2 regions of the Thioalkalivibrio sp. ALgr1 genome follow, and region 2 is predicted to be linked to the other one. Evidence: predicted binding sites of a transcription regulator. Region 2 holds the regulator's gene; the other holds the start of a gene.
The links. Region 2 encodes sigma-54, which starts transcription at its own class of promoters, with help from an activator protein. Its sites were predicted from a motif close to TGGCANGNTNCNTGCTT; they were not measured.

Region 1 (3,560 bases), on a different contig from region 2:
AGCCCTCGCCATCAATCGCGAGGTCGAGACCGTTCTCGGTGAACTCCGTGCGTCCCTGCGAGAACTGCTGTGTCACCGCCATGAGACGCGAACCACCCCCAGTCGCGGTCTGGCTGACGCCACCAAAACTCTGCGCAAAGACATCACCGAACTCGGCGCGCGAGCGCTTGAAACCGGTCGTGCCGGCATTCGAGACGTTGTTGCCGGTGGTCTGCAGATCGGCCTGCGCCGAGTTCAGTCCGCTCAATCCGATATTGAAGGGCATACTGGTCTACCTCCGTTAGAGTCCGTCAGCTGCTGATGCGCCGGACATCCGAGAAATTGATCTCGCCCAGGCCACGGACCATCAGGCCCAGGCTGGAATCGTCGCCTACCGAAACGCTCTCGACGCGGGCGTCGAGGAAGACATCTACTGATTCACTACTGGAACCGCTCTGGGCCGACGCCCGGAATTCATATACGCCCGGGGCCGCAGGCGTCCCGTCATCGCGCAGACCGTCCCAGGTGAATTCCTGCAGCCCCTCACTGGCCGAACCCAGATTCATGCTTCGGATGCGTTCACCCGTGGGGCTGTACACCTCGACCTGCAACTGCCCGGTCGACTGATCCAGATCCACGGCGCCGCGCACCGTGCCATCCGCACCCAACTCGCTGAAGTCGGTTGGGACAAGGACGTCCTTACCCACCAGGGAGGCCGCTTGCAGGGTCTGGCTCTGGCCCATGGACTGAGCGAGTTTCTCGAAGGACTTCGAAAGCTCTTCGATCCCCGTGACGGTCGAGAACTGAGCCATCTGACCGATAAACTCCCCGTTTTCCATCGGTTCAAACGGGTCCTGATTCTGCAGCTGGGTAGTCATCAGCTTCAGGAAATCGTCCTGACCCAGGCGATCCGTCTCCTTGTCGTCCGGCTTGGGACGTGACAGGCCCAAGCGGTCCAGCATTTCGGGTGATATCTGAGTCATGGGAGGCTCCGGTTTAGCCCTGGCCGATCTGCAGCGTTCGCTGCAACAGCTGGCGCGAGGTCTCCATCACCTCGACGTTCGCTTCGTAGTTGCGCGAGGCCGACATCATGTTGGCCATCTCCTCCACCACGCTGATCGCGGGACGGAAGATGTAGCCGTCTTCGTTGGCCTGCGGATGGTTTGGTTCGTAGTGCGCCTGTGGCGGCGCGCGCGACTCATCAATTCCCGCCACCCGCACGCCATTGGAGGCGCCGTTCGGATCGGCCTGGTTCATCACGGTCTGAAACAGCACCTGCTTCGCCCGGTAGGCCTCGTCGGGGTTGGTCGCCACGGTGTTGGCGTTGGCCAGATTCGACGCGACCGTATTCAGCCGCACCGACTGCGCGGTCAGCGCGGAGGCCGAGGTGTTGAACAGATTAAACAGATCACTCACGACATCACTCTCCTGTTCCCAGCGTTGGCGCTCGCATTAGCGCTCGCCCCGCAGAGCATCACGGATGCCGGAAACCCGGCGGTTCAGGAACTCGAGGCTGCTCTGGTACTGCAGGGAATTCTCGGCAAAGGCCGCCCGCTCCAGCTGCGGGTCCACCGTGTTGCCATCCAGAGACGGCTGCGACGGCACGCGATAAAGCGTCTCCATCGACCCGTTGGCACCACCCGCCCCGCCGGCGCCGATATGGCCCTGATGTGTGCTCGCCATCGGCATGTTGCCGCCCTCGCCGGCCGCCGCCTGCAGCACCGAGCGAAAGTCGATATCGCGCGCTTTGTAATTCGGCGTATCGGCATTCGCGATATTCGAGGCCAGCAGCTCCATCCGCTTCGCACGGACGTTCACCGCCTCCGGGAGAATGCCCATCGCCTTGTCGAGAGAGAGACTCATCCGTCGTACCCCGTCCGCCACTGGCGAACTTCAGGTTCCTCGGGACGAAACCGCTTCGCCCCGTACGACAGGGACAAAGCAATTGGTGTGCCACTATGGGCCGAAAGAGGTTGGGAGAGCAGCGCCGAGGGTGGCGCCCGGATCGCGGGAGCGACCGTATGGAAAGGCGGAAAGGGCCGATCAGCCCTTCAGGCGAAGGACGGAGCCGTACTCGGTGCGAACGGTTTCGAAGGCCTGGGTGTAAGGACCCGCTGTCTCGGAAGCGCCAAGAAACAGATAGCCACCGGGATTCATCTGGCGGGCAATTCCGTCAAGAACCTGTCGCTTGGTCTCGGCGGAGAAATAGATCAGCACGTTGCGACAGAACACGATGTCGAACTTGCCCAGCGCCGCATAGCTGTCGATCAGGTTGAGCTTCTGGAAACGGCAGCGGCGCTGGATCTCCGGGCGTACGCGATGGCCCTCCGCCACGGTCTCGAAGAAGCGGGCGCGCCTCGCCTCGCTCAGGCCACGGACGATGCTCAGCCCGTCGTACACCGCGCGCCGGGCATCGTCCAGAATCTTCTCCGAGAGATCCGTACCCAGGATCGATACCGGCACCACACGCTTGGGCCGCGATTCCTCCCACTCGGACGCCACCATCGAGATGCTGTAGGCCTCCTGTCCGCTGGAGCAGCCGGACGACCAGACCTTGATCCCTGCGCCTTTCTCCGCCCGTTCCGGGAGCAGTACATGGCGCAGGATCTCGAACGGGAAGCCATCGCGAAACCAGGAGGTTTCGTTCGTGGTCATCGCGTCGATCACACGCGTGCGCAGGCGCGGGTTGGGTGCCTGGCGCATTGCGTGCAGCAGCTCCGGCACACTCTTGTAGCCGAACTCGTCCAGCAGCCGCGACAGTCGGCTCGACACGAGATACTGACGACTGTCGCCCAGCACCAGGCCACAGCACTCGGAAAGAAAACGCGAGAACTCCTCGTAGTCACGCGAGTCGATCACGAAGTCATCCTTGAAAGTCGACGGTACGGGCGGACGGGCACGTTGATGACGAATCCTTGACAGCGTGTCGGAAAACCCGACTGGGGAACACGCGATCCCCCATGCCGGACGGATGCAGTATACGTGCAACCGCGCGGACGCCGACAGCATCCCAACGGGTGATCGATGCGGCGCGCCATGGCCGCTGATGTTCATGCGGCCGGCAATCCGTTACCGCTTCCATGCCGCCAGGGTCGACTCGGTCGACTAACGCAAACGGCGCAGGCACCGGCATCAGTCCTTGCGGGTCTGGTCAAGCACAGCCTCGGCCAGCTCGTCGGGGTTGAACTTGGACAGGAAGGCGTCGGCCCCGGCACGCTTGACCATATCCGTATTGAACTCCCCACTCAGTGACGAGTGCAGCAGAACCCGGAGGCCTTTCAGGCGATCGTTCGCACGAATTCGAGCGGTGAGGGTATAGCCGTCCATGCGCGGCATCTCGATATCCGAAATCACCAGCTCCACCACCTCGTCCACGGTGCCGGCCTCGGCCTGCTCCTCCAGGAAATCCAGCGCCTCGCGACCATCCTTGAAGACCACGTACTCCCAGCCCAGGCCCTTGATCGCACCCTCGATCTGCTTGCGCGCGACCACGGAGTCATCAACGATCACAATCTTGCGCTGTCCATGCTTGGCGCGTTCTTCCTCGGCCTCCGCGCGCACCGCGTCGGATACCGTGGATG
Region 2 (3,560 bases):
CATCTCCAGGATCAGTTGCTCGCGCTGATCATCGCTCAGCCGCGCGATATAGCGCGCCTCGAAATCGCCGATCACCTGGATACGGTTAGGCCGGATCAGGTTGAGGTGCCCGGCGAGGGGCAGGTCGTCGCCGTCACCGCCGACCAGGTTGCGATCCGGTGCGACCTGCTCGCCGTGTACGTAGCGCAGATCCAGGCGATTGCCCATCGCCTGGATCAGGACCTCTACGGTGATGTCGCGCGCGATGCCGCCCTCTCCCAGTGCCTCGTTCATGCACGAATCTCCGGCAGTGCTGGCACGGGGCGTCGTAAGAGAGAAAGTACTGCCGGGAGAGCCATGTTCAGGCGTCGCCGAAGGCCCGGGTCAGTTCGCGTTCCAGGGCGTCCGCGTCGCCGGCACGGCGCAGCGAGGCGATATTGTCGGGCTGCGAGAGACCGCGAGCCAGCTGCGCCAGCAGGTCCAGGTGCGCGCTGGTCGCCGCCTCGGGCACCAGCAGTGCGATCAGGATGTCCACGGGTTCGTGGTCCATGGCGTCGAAGTCGACCCCCTGGTCCAGCCGCAGGACCGCGACCCGGGGGGCATCGAGCTCGGCCAGACGCCCATGCGGGATGGCCACGCCATGCCCCAGACCGGTGGAGCCAAGCTTCTCGCGGGCAGACAGGGCCTCGAAGATGGCCCCGCTGGCCGGGCCGGCGGACTCCTCGCCGCCGACGGCCAGCAACTCGGCCAGGGTCTCGAGCGCCCGTTTCTGGCTGGAACACTCGGGCTCCAGCCGGATACGGGCGCGGGTGATCAGCTCGGCAATGGTCATTGCGTTAAAGGGCCTGTTCGCGGTTGCGCTGGGCACCCTCGGCGCGGTGATGGTCCTTGACCTTTTCCTTGTGCTTGATCAGCTGACGATCCACCTTGTCGATCAGGCCATCAATCGCCGCATACATATCCTCGTGACTGGCTTCGGCGTGGATGTGATTGCCGCTGACCTGGAGATTGGCCTCCGCCTTGTTGTTCAGGTTCTGGTTTTTCTCGTGGGTCAGCACCACATGCACGTCGATCACTTTGTCGAAGTGGCGTTCCAGCTTCGCGAACTTTTCGTTCACGTAGTCGCGCAGGGCGTCGGTGATATCGACGTGATGGCCGGTCAGGTTGATCTGCATGGTCAGGCTCCTTTTTGCTTGGTTCCACTGGGCATACTCGCCATCTGCCGGCGTTCGCTGGAAGACGGTATGTGCATAGCCTCGCGGTACTTGGCCACGGTGCGTCGGGCCACATTAATGCCCCGATCCGACAGGATCTGGGCCAGTTTTGCATCACTCAGTGGCTTGTTCGGGGTCTCGCCACCAATCAATTCCCGAATCATGGCACGGATCGCGGTCGCCGAGCATTCGCCGCCATCGGCTGTGCCAACATGACTGGAAAAGAAGTACTTGAACTCGAATACCCCACGCGGGGTGTGCATGTATTTCTGTGTAGTCACCCTCGAGATGGTCGATTCGTGCATCTCCAGGGTCTCGGCGATATCGCGCAGGATCAGCGGTTGCATGGCAACCTCACCATGCTCGAGAAACCCCTGCTGGCGCACGACGATGGCCTGGGCGACCCGCAGCAGGGTGTCGTTCCGGCTGTGCAGGCTCTTCAGGAACCAGCGCGCCTCCTGCAACTGATCGCGCATAAACGCGCTATCACGCGCATCGGAGACCTGCCGCACCATGCCCGCATAGAGATCGTTGATGCGAATGCGCGGCGCAATCTCCGGGTTCAAGTCCACGCGCCAGCCATCGCGGTCATGGCGGACATAGACATCCGGCACCACATATTCCGAAGTGGACTCGCTGATCTGGGCACCGGGCCGCGGATTCAGGGTGCGGATCAGGTCCAGCGCCCGCGCCAGCTCGTCCGGGTCGCGCACGCCGGACTGGCGCTGCAGGGCTCGGTAGTCCCGCTTGGCCAGGCTCTCCATGCCGTTTTCCAGGATGGCTCGAGCCGCGTCACGCGCCGGGGCATCCGGCGCCAAATGGCGCAGCTGGATCTCCAGGCACTCGCGCAGGTCCCGCGCACCGACGCCCAGCGGGTCGCACTGCTGAATCCAGTGCAGCACCGCCTCGACCTCGTCGACCCCCACGGGCTCGTCTTCGCCCTGGCTGATCATCTCCGCCAGCGCCTCGAGTTCACTGTCCAGATAGCCGTCCGGGCTGATCGCGTCGATCAGCGCCGCCCCGATCCGTTGGTCTCGTGGGGTCAGGTGGCTCAGATGCAGCTGCCAGAGCAGGTGGTCCTGCAGGCCCTCGTCCTCGCCGTCGGAGGTATTCTCCAGCGGGTCGCGGTCGTCCAGGCCGCGTGGGCTCGGGGCGGGCTCGTAGATGTCGTCCCAGCGACTGTCGGTGCTCAACTCCTCGGGGATCACGTCATCGCCAGCCGTGTCGGCCTGCATGCGATCCCCGTCGACCCGTTCGCCCCCTTCCTCCGGGCGCTCGGGCGGGGCCTCCTCGCCCTCGTCCTCCACCTGCTCGAGCATGGGGTTGCTTTCCAGCGCCTGCTGGATCTCCGCCTGCAACTCCAGCGTGGAAAGCTGCAGCAGACGGATCGCCTGTTGCAGCTGCGGGGTCATCGTCAGCGTCTGCCCCAGCTGCAGATTGAGCCCGGGTTTCAGCATCGCGGTTTGAGGTCCATGGTGACCATCAAGATCATCTTAAGGAAACACTGATCAATGTTCACAGTCGAAAGTTTTCTCCGAGATACACGCGGCGCACCTGGGGGTCGTCCAGCAGCTCCTGCGGGGTCCCGGCGCTCAGGATGCGGCCCTCACTAAGAATATAGGCCCTGTCGCAGATTCCGAGGGTCTCGCGCACGTTGTGGTCGGAAATCAGCACACCGATCCCGCGCTGGGCCAGATGCCCAATCACGGCCTGGATATCACCCACGGAAATCGGATCCACGCCGGCAAACGGTTCGTCCAGGCAGATAAAGCGCGGGTCACCGGCCAGTGCCCGCGCGATCTCGGCGCGGCGACGCTCGCCCCCGGACAGGGCAATCCCAGGGCTGTGGCGCACGGTCTCCAGCTGGAACTCCTCGATCAGGGCATCGCCGATGCGGCGTCGCTCGTGGCGGTCGAGCTCCGAGCGCAGCTCCAGCACCGCCTGCAGGTTGTCCCAAACACTCAGCCGACGGAAGATCGAGGCCTCCTGCGGCAGGTAGCCCAGCCCGGCTCGGGCCCGCGAATGAATCGGGGCCCGGGTGATGTCCCGGTCACCCAGCGTGATGCGGCCACGATTGGGCCGGATCAGGCCGACCAGGCTGTAGAAACAGGTGGTCTTGCCTGCGCCGTTCGGTCCCAGCAGGCCCACGACCTCCCCTGGTGCCAGATCGACGTCGACACGATCCAGCACCGTACGCTTGCCATAGCGCTTGGTCAGCTCGCGGCCGGTCAGATAGCCGGCCATCGGCGCAGATTCGCCACCGGCCGCGGCGGGCGCGCTGGTGTCGAGCTCGTTCATTCGTCGTCTTCGCGGGGCTGGATCCTGATACGTACACGCTCGTCATCGGCCTCGCCACGCTCGGCCTCG

Region 1: a site for sigma-54 is predicted at 1,919-1,935, ahead of flgB (flagellar basal body rod protein FlgB). Genes of this name have one in related genera too.

Annotation. Positions count from the first base shown of each region.
Region 1 is NZ_KB905133.1:172,940-176,499, forward strand. It holds gene flgE (flagellar hook protein FlgE) at 1-265, opposite strand, end outside; gene F466_RS0105175 (flagellar hook assembly protein FlgD) at 291-962, opposite strand; gene flgC (flagellar basal body rod protein FlgC) at 976-1,395, opposite strand; gene flgB (flagellar basal body rod protein FlgB) at 1,432-1,842, opposite strand; gene F466_RS0105190 (protein-glutamate O-methyltransferase CheR) at 2,023-2,838, opposite strand; gene F466_RS0105195 (chemotaxis protein) at 3,112-3,560, opposite strand, start outside.
Region 2 is NZ_KB905132.1:850,453-854,012, reverse strand. It holds gene hprK (HPr(Ser) kinase/phosphatase) at 1-273, opposite strand, end outside; gene F466_RS0104075 (PTS sugar transporter subunit IIA) at 341-811, opposite strand; gene hpf (ribosome hibernation-promoting factor, HPF/YfiA family) at 816-1,154, opposite strand; gene F466_RS0104065 (RNA polymerase factor sigma-54) at 1,157-2,650, opposite strand; gene lptB (LPS export ABC transporter ATP-binding protein) at 2,709-3,437, opposite strand; gene lptA (lipopolysaccharide transport periplasmic protein LptA) at 3,488-3,560, opposite strand, start outside.